Regions from separate parts of the Cellvibrio sp. BR genome, predicted to be linked through region 1. Evidence: predicted binding sites of a transcription regulator. Region 1 holds the regulator's gene; the other holds the start of a gene.
The links. Region 1 encodes LexA, which represses DNA repair genes until DNA is damaged. Its sites were predicted from a motif close to ACTGTNTNTANANACAGT; they were not measured.
Positions count from the first base shown of each region.

Region 2: the regulator LexA is predicted to act here: its motif matches at 3,658-3,675, upstream of recN (DNA repair protein RecN).

Region 1 covers NZ_JH668201.1:348,972-354,055, forward strand. Annotated here, with positions in the region: gene O59_RS06720 (hypothetical protein) at 40-1,458, shown strand; gene O59_RS06725 (hypothetical protein) at 1,561-1,827, shown strand; gene O59_RS06730 (cell division inhibitor SulA) at 1,875-2,282, opposite strand; gene lexA (transcriptional repressor LexA) at 2,275-2,877, opposite strand; gene O59_RS06740 (DUF2845 domain-containing protein) at 2,963-3,319, opposite strand; gene O59_RS06745 (SDR family oxidoreductase) at 3,379-4,209, opposite strand; gene fliS (flagellar export chaperone FliS) at 4,352-4,738, shown strand; gene O59_RS06755 (hypothetical protein) at 4,749-5,027, shown strand.
Region 2 covers NZ_JH668200.1:886,695-891,778, reverse strand. Annotated here, with positions in the region: gene dnaK (molecular chaperone DnaK) at 1-744, opposite strand, end outside; gene grpE (nucleotide exchange factor GrpE) at 977-1,549, opposite strand; gene O59_RS03675 (methyl-accepting chemotaxis protein) at 1,988-3,607, shown strand; gene recN (DNA repair protein RecN) at 3,748-5,084, shown strand, end outside.

The DNA of each region.
Region 1 (5,084 bases):
TAGATTCTATTTTTCGGTTAACCCATCAAAGAGACAGGTTTGATTCTTCTTACTCTGGATAAAAATACAACACCGGACAGGTGTTTGGCCCAGCGCATAAAGTCGTGGCAGGACCCTGCAGATAAAACCAGCGTTGATATATTTGCTGTGCGTTTTGTCCATGATGCAAATTACCTTGCCGGGCAACCGCAACAGGATTTGCTCGCGTTGATTTCGATCTCGTTGTCAAATCACCAGTCGGTTATTCCCGACGTCAGTATCAGTATCTTTCCTTGCTCCAGTGATCGTCTTCATGAAGTGGAATTGGTGCCTGCCAATGTTGAGTCAATGGTTCGTTATTGTCGCGAGCAGGGTTTCCCGCTAGTTCGGATCTCGTCCCCCCTATTATTGGAGCCGGTTTATATCCCCAAGCCTTGGGGGCAAGAAATTTGGTATACCGGTATTGAAACGCGCGGGCAGGCCCGAGTGATAGGGGATGGGGGGAGCTTACCTTTACCCTGGGTGATGGAGTTCTTGCGCGATCAACTGGCAATGACCGTTGCCGAGCAACTGATTCTTCTCAAAGTCCTCGATCCACTTGCGGATGAACGCTATGGCGATCTGTATTTTGAGTTGCACGAGCAGAAGCAGGAAGTTTACGTCGTCACTCATGTTGATAAGTGTGCATGGCCAGATGGGCGTGGTTCCATTCAGCTTGGCTTTGATCCCGCCATGCGAGCGCAGTATCTGACATGGAATGCATTTAAAGACGCATATCGTAAAGCGGTGAAGGACTACGAAAAAACACGGCGAGCAATTGATGCGGTACTCGATCAAAAAAAGCAGGAGCTGGGTATCCCATTGGATCAACCAGTTGCTGTAGATCAATTAAAGTTATGGGTTAAGCAGCTCTCGCAAGATATTGAATATAAAGATTTAGTAGTTCGTGAGCAGGATTTGAAAGATGCGATGGATCGTTTTATTGCACATCTACCGCTCTCGATTGGCGATGTGGTTGCTGTACCAAGATTGGTACCGCATGCACTTCAGCACGGTGTGCGGGTCGTAGAATTCCAGACGCCGGTTTATGAGCGAAAGATTCTTAGTTTCGGCCAAAAGGTTCTTACTCAGCAGCATTGGGACACGGATGAGGCCTTGAGCCTGGTCGATATCAATGCTGAGCATTTGCTTCCACCGGTCATAGTTTATGAGAGCGACGATATTCAGATTCAGCGCATCGTTAACTTCGATGAATTTGAAGTACGCCGGATTGCCTTGAATGGTATTCATCACTTTGATGTTGAGCGCTATTGCTTGTTAATGGTGTTGGAAGGAGACGTAATTATTGGTGATGATGCCGCTGCTGCCACATTGGCTAGCGGTGATGTGGCACTAATTCCTGCTAACACCCATGCTGGCCACAGGCTTAAAAGTTCTGCCGGTTGCTTGTTATTGCAGGCAATCCCTCGCGTGGGTTGATATTTTTCAAGTACAACGCCTGATAAATGGCTGGTAAATAGGCTTCCATAACATTGGGTGTTAGAATGCGCGCCCTTTTCTTGCGTCAATAACGGGAACCCTATGTCTTCCTTTTATGAAATTGTTGAGCTGACGAATGGCGATGTTGCCTTGCAACGCGCAGATAGCGAGACTAATGAGCCCTTGGTAACAATTCGTTTTTCGCAGGAATCTCTGGCATTTCTGGGAGAGGAAAAGTTCATGGTCGCCAAAGCGATGATTGAAGCGGGAATGGATGTAGCAGGGGAAATTGCAGATCAGCAGGCAGAAGCCCAATTGGATGATAATTTTAGTGAATTATCCGAGCTGGAAAAAATGATGCTGCATTGATTAAGCGAGGTTGTTATCGTCCTTGATCTCCATTATTCAACTTGAATTTATCTAACACGTAGCAGCAACCCCTGACATTGACCTTTTGCTGCTGCCGTCTCCAGCTGTGACAGCTCCTTATCACTTAATTTCCCAGGACTGGATATAACCGTGTGGCTGTTGCCAGCAGACAGTGCCTCCCAGGTTATCCACAACAGAGCCTGTGGATCTTGCGCATGAATAACGCGGATAAAGCGAGTATTTACGCCGTAGGATTCAAGCAAATCCCTACTGATATTGTGCGGTGCGATCCAGGTAATCCAGCGGTCACTGGCGCTATTGCTTAAAAATGCAATCATGGGCAATAGCAGGGCGAGCTGTTCTGGCGAGTCGCTGGTTAATACCAGCTCGGTGACACCGCTGGCAGTTTTCTGGTTGGGGGTATGTTGGGGTATAACACGAGCGATATTAGTCACGGCGAATTACTCCTACGCTTAAACCTTCAATACTGAATTCCTGGTCGCGGGTATCAACCAGAATGACATCGAAATCGGGGTTCTCTGGCCATAACTCAACTTGTGCGCGGTTACCTGCACGCTTGAATCGTTTTACTGTGACTTCTTCACCAATACGGGCGACAACGATTTGGCCATTGCGTGCCTGATCAGTTTTATGTACTGCGAGTAAGTCACCATCAAGAATGCCGGCATCTTTCATGCTCATGCCATGCACTCGCAGAAAGAAGTCAGCGCTGGGCGAAAAGAAGCTGGTGGGAATGTTGCAGTAATCTTCAATATGTTCTTGTGCAAGGATCGGGTTGCCTGCAGCAACTCGTCCGATAATAGGAATGCCCGCTTGCAATTCAGGTAATTTAATACCGCGCGATGCGCCGGGGATAATTTCGATTGCCCCTTTGCGAGCAAGCGCTTTGATATGTTCTTCGGCAGCATTTGCTGACTTAAAACCTAAGATACGTGCGATTTCGGCGCGGGTAGGTGGATAACCGGTTTCATCCGCATAACTGCGGATCAATTGCAGTACCTGTTCCTGTCGGGGCGTTAAGTCAAACATAGTGCACTCCTGGGTCTGTTTATCTGTACAGTGTCTGTGATTATATACAGTAAATCAGCTTGTGCAATAGTTTTTCAAACTGCTGTTATTTCACCCTGTTGCCATAGCGAATGTTGCGCAATTCGCCCTGAGTAAAATACAGATGGGTCATAAATTTGCCTTTGCCTGGGTTGTAGGTCCAGATCTCGACTTCCGTGCAGGTTTGAATGGCGACATTGTTTTGAATGTTGTTGTTGCCGTTTTGAACACCTTGTGGAGTGGTGATTGCGGCGGAGGGCTCGCAGTAGCTATCGGTCATCAGTGGCTCACCACACAGTTCGATAATATCCGCTTTTGTATCGCCCGCACTGGCGAGTTGACCATTGCAGCGAAGGGAATCGGCATTCGCGGTGGTTGCTAGTAAAGCGGTGCATAAAATGAATGGAGCGGTATATTTGGCCATCGTTTTTCCCCCGTTATAGATATTGTTAATTTAATTCTCATGACTGAATCGAAAATGAATTAACCGCCTATTTTGAGCAGAAGTTTATCCAGCAAACGATTAGGCAGAATTCGCTTCATTACACCAACGAGGTAAGTGGGGAAGGTGACGTAATAACGTGCTTGTGGACGAGGTGACTCGAGGGCATGTTTAAGCCGTTTAATAACAGCCGCTGGTTCCAGGGTGAAGGGGGTGTTGGTTTCTGCTTTGCCCAGGCGATTGATTGCCTTTGCGTAAATATCCCGGTGGCGGCTTTGTTCGGTGTCGATGTTTTCCAGTAGTGCAGTGAGAGCATTTTTACGAAATTCGCTGCGTATCGGTCCCGGTTCAATCAGTGAAACAAATACCCCGGTGCCGGCTAATTCAAGGCGCAATGTATCGCTAATACCTTCAATTGCATATTTGCTCGCGTTATATGCCCCGCGTAACGGCATGGCGGAAATGCCCAGAATCGATGAGTTCTGAATGATTCGTCCATAACCCTGCTTGATCATGACCGGCAGTATTAAACGCGTTAACTCACACCAACCAAAAAAGTTGGTATCAAATTGTTTGCGTAATGCATCAATAGGTAAGTCCTCTATCGCTCCCGGCTGCCCATAGGCGCCGTTGTTAAAGAGTGCATAAATTTCTCCGTCGGTAAGTGCGATTAATTCTTTAAAGGCTGTTTGGATTGAACCTGAATCGCTCAAGTCCAACTGCAGGCATTCAAAGCCTTCAGCGGTGAGCCGTGCTACATCGGTAATTTTGCGGCAGCTGGCGATAACCCGGTAGCCCGCAATTCGTAGCGCCTGGGCGGCTTCATAACCTATACCCGTTGAGGCACCGGTGATCAGAATAGTTTTTTGCATGAGCGTCACTTTTTGTTAAAGGTTTTTGCGATATAGCCGCTAGCTTATAAGACCAGCGAATGTTCTGGTCGCGACTGTTCAGGCGCTGTTTAGGGCCGCAGCATTCCGCTCCTTGTTGAGCCGCAACAATCAATGGTGATGTATGAATTCCTATTCTGCCGTAAATAGCTATGCCAGCGTTAAAGTTCATTCCGGTGTTGAATCTGCTTCTCCCCATCGTCTCATCCAGATGTTATTTGAAGGTGCTCTGGAGCGTATTGCGCAAGCAAAAGGTGCTATTGCGCAAAAACAATTTGCGCGCAAAGGTGAGTTAATCAGCAAAGCGGCGGCAATAGTAGGGGGCTTGCAGGGCAGTTTGAATGACAATGAAGGCGGCGCATTAGCGGCAAATTTAGATAGCCTTTACGATTACATTATCCGTCGGTTAACCCAGGCTAATTACGAAAACAGCATTGATCAACTGGACGAATGTGCGCGCTTGCTCGGGGAGATTAAATCTGCCTGGGATGCAATTGGCAAAGACGTTTAAGGAGTCTGCGATGACGCTACGATTAGTACCTGAGCCAGATTACACCGGTGAGGCCGGGATAATGGCCATGCGCTCACTGCAGCAGGCGTTAACTGTCGCCTTGCAGCAAGAAGATTGGGAGCGCATTCGTCATTTGGATCGTGTTTGCGTTGTATTAATAGACAGGGTGATTGCCGCTAATCGTAATGACAAATCAACATTGATTCGCGCCCTGAGTGAATTGAAAGGCGTTTATGCTGGTTTGATCGCTCAATGTCGGCAGGAAGTAACCTTGCTGCATGCAACTTGATCACAAAGTCACGCAAACATTGCCCCAGATAGCCACAAGTTCGCCGGAAATTAACAC
Region 2 (5,084 bases), on a different contig from region 1:
GGTATCTTTCTTGAAAGTTTCCGCGAGGAATTCAATCAAGCGCATATCAAAGTCTTCACCGCCGAGGAAAGTATCGCCGTTGGTTGAAAGCACTTCGAATTGGTGTTCGCCATCTACGTCTGCAATTTCGATAATGGAAATATCGAAAGTACCACCACCCAGATCGTATACCGCGATAGTGCGATCGCCCACGCCTTTATCCAAACCGTAAGCCAGTGCTGCAGCAGTAGGTTCGTTGATGATACGTTTTACATCCAAGCCCGCGATGCGACCGGCATCTTTGGTGGCTTGACGCTGTGAATCATTGAAATAAGCCGGAACGGTAATGACCGCTTCGGTTACTGTCTCGCCGAGATAATCTTCAGCGGTCTTTTTCATTTTCTTCAGCACTTCAGCAGAAATTTGTGGCGGTGCTTTTTTATCGCCTTTCACTTCTACCCATGCATCGCCGTTGTCGGCGGCAACAATTTTATACGGCACCATGGAGATGTCTTTTTGCACCACATCGTCTTTGAATTTACGGCCGATCAAACGCTTAACCGCGTACAACGTATTGTGCGGGTTAGTGACTGATTGACGCTTGGCAGATTGACCCACCAGAATTTCATCGTCGTTGGTGAACGCAATGATCGACGGCGTAGTGCGATCGCCTTCGGCGTTTTCGATCACTTTTGGTTTGCCGCCTTCGAGTACAGATACGCAAGAGTTGGTAGTACCCAAGTCGATGCCGATAATTTTGCCCATGGTGTTGCTCCTAAAAATCTATGTGTTGCCGGGCGCGTGATCACTGGCTGGTATGTGCGTGACCTGCGCCGAATTGTTAACTTAAAAGTCGGTTATTTACTGGCTGGATCAGCACCAATCGCCGTGGATTTATGCTTTTGCCGGTAGTTGTTTCCTATATTGGCGCCAACGCGATGAATTCAAGTGCAGCGCCAAAAAAATCCTTACACTTCCTGCGGATATCCAAAAAAAATCAAGGTGCCTTGGACACGACTACCATCGCCGGACGCACTAAACGACCATGCAGGGTGTAACCTTTTTGGAAGCAGTTGAGCACAGTATTGGGCTCTACGTCAGGGTTGGGAACTGCAGAAACCGCTTGATGTAAATTCGGATCAAAAGGTTCACCTTCAGGGTTCACTACCGCCACTTGATGACGGAGCAGTGCATCCACAAAGGATTTATGGGTGAGCTGAATACCTTCAATAAACGCAGCAAAAGCTTCATTGGCCGGATCGATACTCGCCAATGCACGCTCCAGGTTATCCACTACGGGCAACAGGTCGTTGACCATTTTTTCCAAACCAAACTTATGCGCTTTTTCCACATCTTGCTCGGCGCGACGACGCGCATTTTGCGCATCCGCCTGCGCGCGCAGGGATTGCTCTTTGGCTGACTCATAAGCCGTAGCCAAAGTGGCGAGTTGCGCTTGCAGGGTTTCAATACTCAGCTCGGCATTGGCCTCGGGTTGACCTTGAGCCTCGGCAGTTTCCTGCGCTTGCTGCTCGGTTGCTTGTTGAATATCGGAATAATCTTGAGTTGACACAGTGTTCTCCAATGATCAGTTGGGCGGAGTTCTCGGCAATGGAGCAGGCTCCGCAATAATGGCCACAGCACAGGCGTCGGTGTCCAGTGCAGGCTATATGGGGCTGAGGTGGGCAGATTCAAGCAAAGTGCGGCGAAGTTTTTGCCACCCCCCCTGCTGGCGGCAATTGACCCTAACTACGGATTGCCAGAATTGACGCCACCCTGAAAGCACCATCATGGCGCACAAATCATTGTTTTGATCGTCGTCTATTACGCCCAGATTCTGTGCATATCCCCACTTTTATGCGGTTTTTGACGCCTTTTCATAGCCTTAATAACCAAGGCCCACCAAAAAACACAGCCACCTGAAAATACCTTGCGACCACCATTGACAACGTTGTCTCATGCGGCTACTGTCAATCCATCTGATCACAACTTAGCCGCCTTCGGAGGCCCCATGTCATTACGCGTCAAAATCTGGATTGTCTCCGCCCAAATCCTGCTCGGCCTGCTGGGGATAATGTTGATTGGGCTATTTACCCTGCGCTATTCCAATAATCAGGATAATGAAGCGCGTGTGGAGCAGTTACTGAATAGCACCTATGCGACGGTGATCCAGATGGAACAGCTGGCCGCGCGCGGCGAACTAAGCGATGAGCAAGCCAAAAAAATTGCGACGGATTTGCTGCGCAACAACATCTATCACAAGTCCGAGTATGTGTACGTCGCCGATGAAAAATTGAATTTTGTCGCCGCACCGCTCGACCCGCAAATTCACGGCACCAGCTTCCATGAATTTAAGGATGGCAATGGCCGCAGTGTGGGTGAGATCCTGCAAAAAGCGGTGGAAAAATCGCGCGGTCAAACAGCGCGTTATAAATGGACCCAACGTCAGGCCGATGGCTCCATCGAAAATAAATTGTCTATTGCCAAACTCTCACCGCGCTGGAATTGGGTAGTGGGCACTGGCATTGGCTTTAACGAAGTCAACGCGCGCTTTTGGGAAACCGCCAAATGGCAACTGACCATTTGTTTACTGGTGATGCTGATTATTGTGGTTCCCGTGGTGCTGTTTGCGCGCAAGCTGGATAACGGTTTGGGCGCGGAATTAAAAGAAGTGCTGGCGCTGGTGCGCGCCGTTGCCAACGGCGACCTGACTGAGCGCAATGTACGTCGCGCAGCAGAGGACAGTATTTATGGTTCGGTAGTGAAAATGCGCCATGCCTTGCGCGAGATGATCGGCAGCATTTCGCACATGGTCGCGCGCCTGCATGCGATTAGCGATGACATAGTCCATAAAGCTGAAACCAGTACCGCCATGGCTGAAGACCAGAGCGCCAATACCATCAAAATCGCGTCTTCTGCGGAAGAATTTAATCTGCAAACCAAGGACGCCATGCAGCAGGCAAAAATTGCCACTAACCAAACCGATCACGCCTCCAAAACCGCCAACCAGGGGCAAAAATTGATTTCCAGTGCGGTAAAAAGTTTTGTTGAAATCGACAACAGCGTGACCCAAACCCAAACCAGTATTGATGACCTCGCGGCGCGGATTAACAGCATTTCTGCAGTGATTTCGGTGATTAGCGAAGTCGCCAACCAAACCAATTTGCTCGCACTGAACGCCGCGATTGAAGCGGCGCGCGCGGGTGAACAGGGGCGCGGTTTTGCGGTAGTGGCCGACGAAGTGCGCCAGCTCGCGCAGCGCACCACCCAAGCCACCAGCGAAATTGGCGAGACCATTACCGCTGTGCAGAACTCCAGCCGCGTCGCCAAACAAAATATGGATGACATGGTGGTGCAGTTAAAAGATGGCATAGGCCAAACCCGTCAGGGCGGTGAAATTGTGGAGAGCGTGCGGCAGGAGACTGATGAAGTCGCCAAGATGGTCGCGCACATTGGCAACTCACTCATCGAACATGTACAGGCGAGCAGTTTGATTCTGGAGTATGTAAGCCAGGTCGAGCAGTCATCGCTGGGCACCAAAGATGCTGCGCGCGGTACGCTGCTGGCGTCCCAACAAATTCGCGACGCCTCCGACGAACTGAGCCGCCAATTGGAAGGTTTCCGCCTCTAGCATTCCGGAACGGCTTATCGCTCCCCCCACTTGCCGCCGCCTGCGCAAATACTGTATATATAGCCAGACAATTATTCACCATAATGTCTGGCTTTTTTAGTGGCGCACTTCATCGCCGCTGCCGGATTTGCGAGGCGCTGATGCTGACTCACCTGAATATCCAAAACTTTACGCTGGTCGATCAACTGGATCTGGACATCAAACCCGGTATGACCGTGATTACCGGCGAAACGGGGGCGGGTAAATCCATCATGCTCGATGCACTCGGGCAGGCGCTGGGTGATAAAGCCGATGGCGAGCGCGTGCGCACGGGTGCCAGCCGCGCCGATATCTGCGCCAGTTTTGATACCAGCCAAATCCCCGCAGCACAGGAGTGGCTACAAAGCCACGATTTGCAGCAGAGCGATAATCCGCACGAGTGTTTGCTGCGCCGGGTAATCAATGCCGATGGCAAATCCAAAGCCTATATCAACGGTCAACCGGCGACGCTGCAGCAACTGCGTGCGCTGGGTGAAATGCTGATTGATATTCACAGCCAACATGAGCATCAATCGCTGTTGGTAAAAGATACCCATCGCCGCCTGGTGGATGAATTTGCCGGCCAAACCGAATTAGCCAAACAGGTGCGCCTCGCCTTTCGCGAGTGGCACAGCCGGTTAGAGCATTTTATTAACCTGCGCGATAACGCCGCCGATGTGAGCGCACGCTTCCAATTGCTTAGCTATCAATTTAACGAACTGGAACAGCTGGGTTTACAGCAAGGTGAACTCGCCAAGCTCGAAGCGGAGCAGCGCAGCCTGTCCAACGCCGAAGAAATTTTGCGCGGCAGCCAGCAACTCGCCGCGTTTTGTGGCGATGACGAACAGGGTTTGAGCGTAAACCTGCATCGCGCACTGCATATTTTGCGCAGCCTGCCGGAAAAATCCACCGCATTGCAGGCGGCCGAAGAGTTACTCACCAGCGCGCAGATTCAAGTGGAAGAAGCGCAACACGAAATTGAGCGCCATATCGATACCTTTAACCTCGATCCTGCGCGTTTGACGGTGGTGGAAGACCGCCTCTCAGCAATTTACGACATAGCGCGCAAGCACCGCATCCAGCCGGAAGCACTACCGTCATTTATCGATAAACTCAGCGCCGAACTGGAACAACTGCAAGGCGGCGATGCCAAGCTGGATCAATTGGCACAGCAAGTGGAGCAGGCGGAAAAAGCCTATCGCCAACTGGCCGAGCAGCTATCAGCCAAACGCACCAAAGCCGGCGCAACACTGGCCAAACAGGTTAATGAACAACTCAAATTACTGGCAATGGAAAATGCCAAGCTCACCATTAGCTTATTACCACTGACCGACAAACCCGGCCCCAATGGTTTGGAAGAGGTGGAGTTTTTAATCAGCACCAACCCCGGCCAAGCGCCGCGCCCGCTGGCAAAAATTGCCTCGGGCGGCGAACTCTCGCGCATCAGCCTCGCCATTCA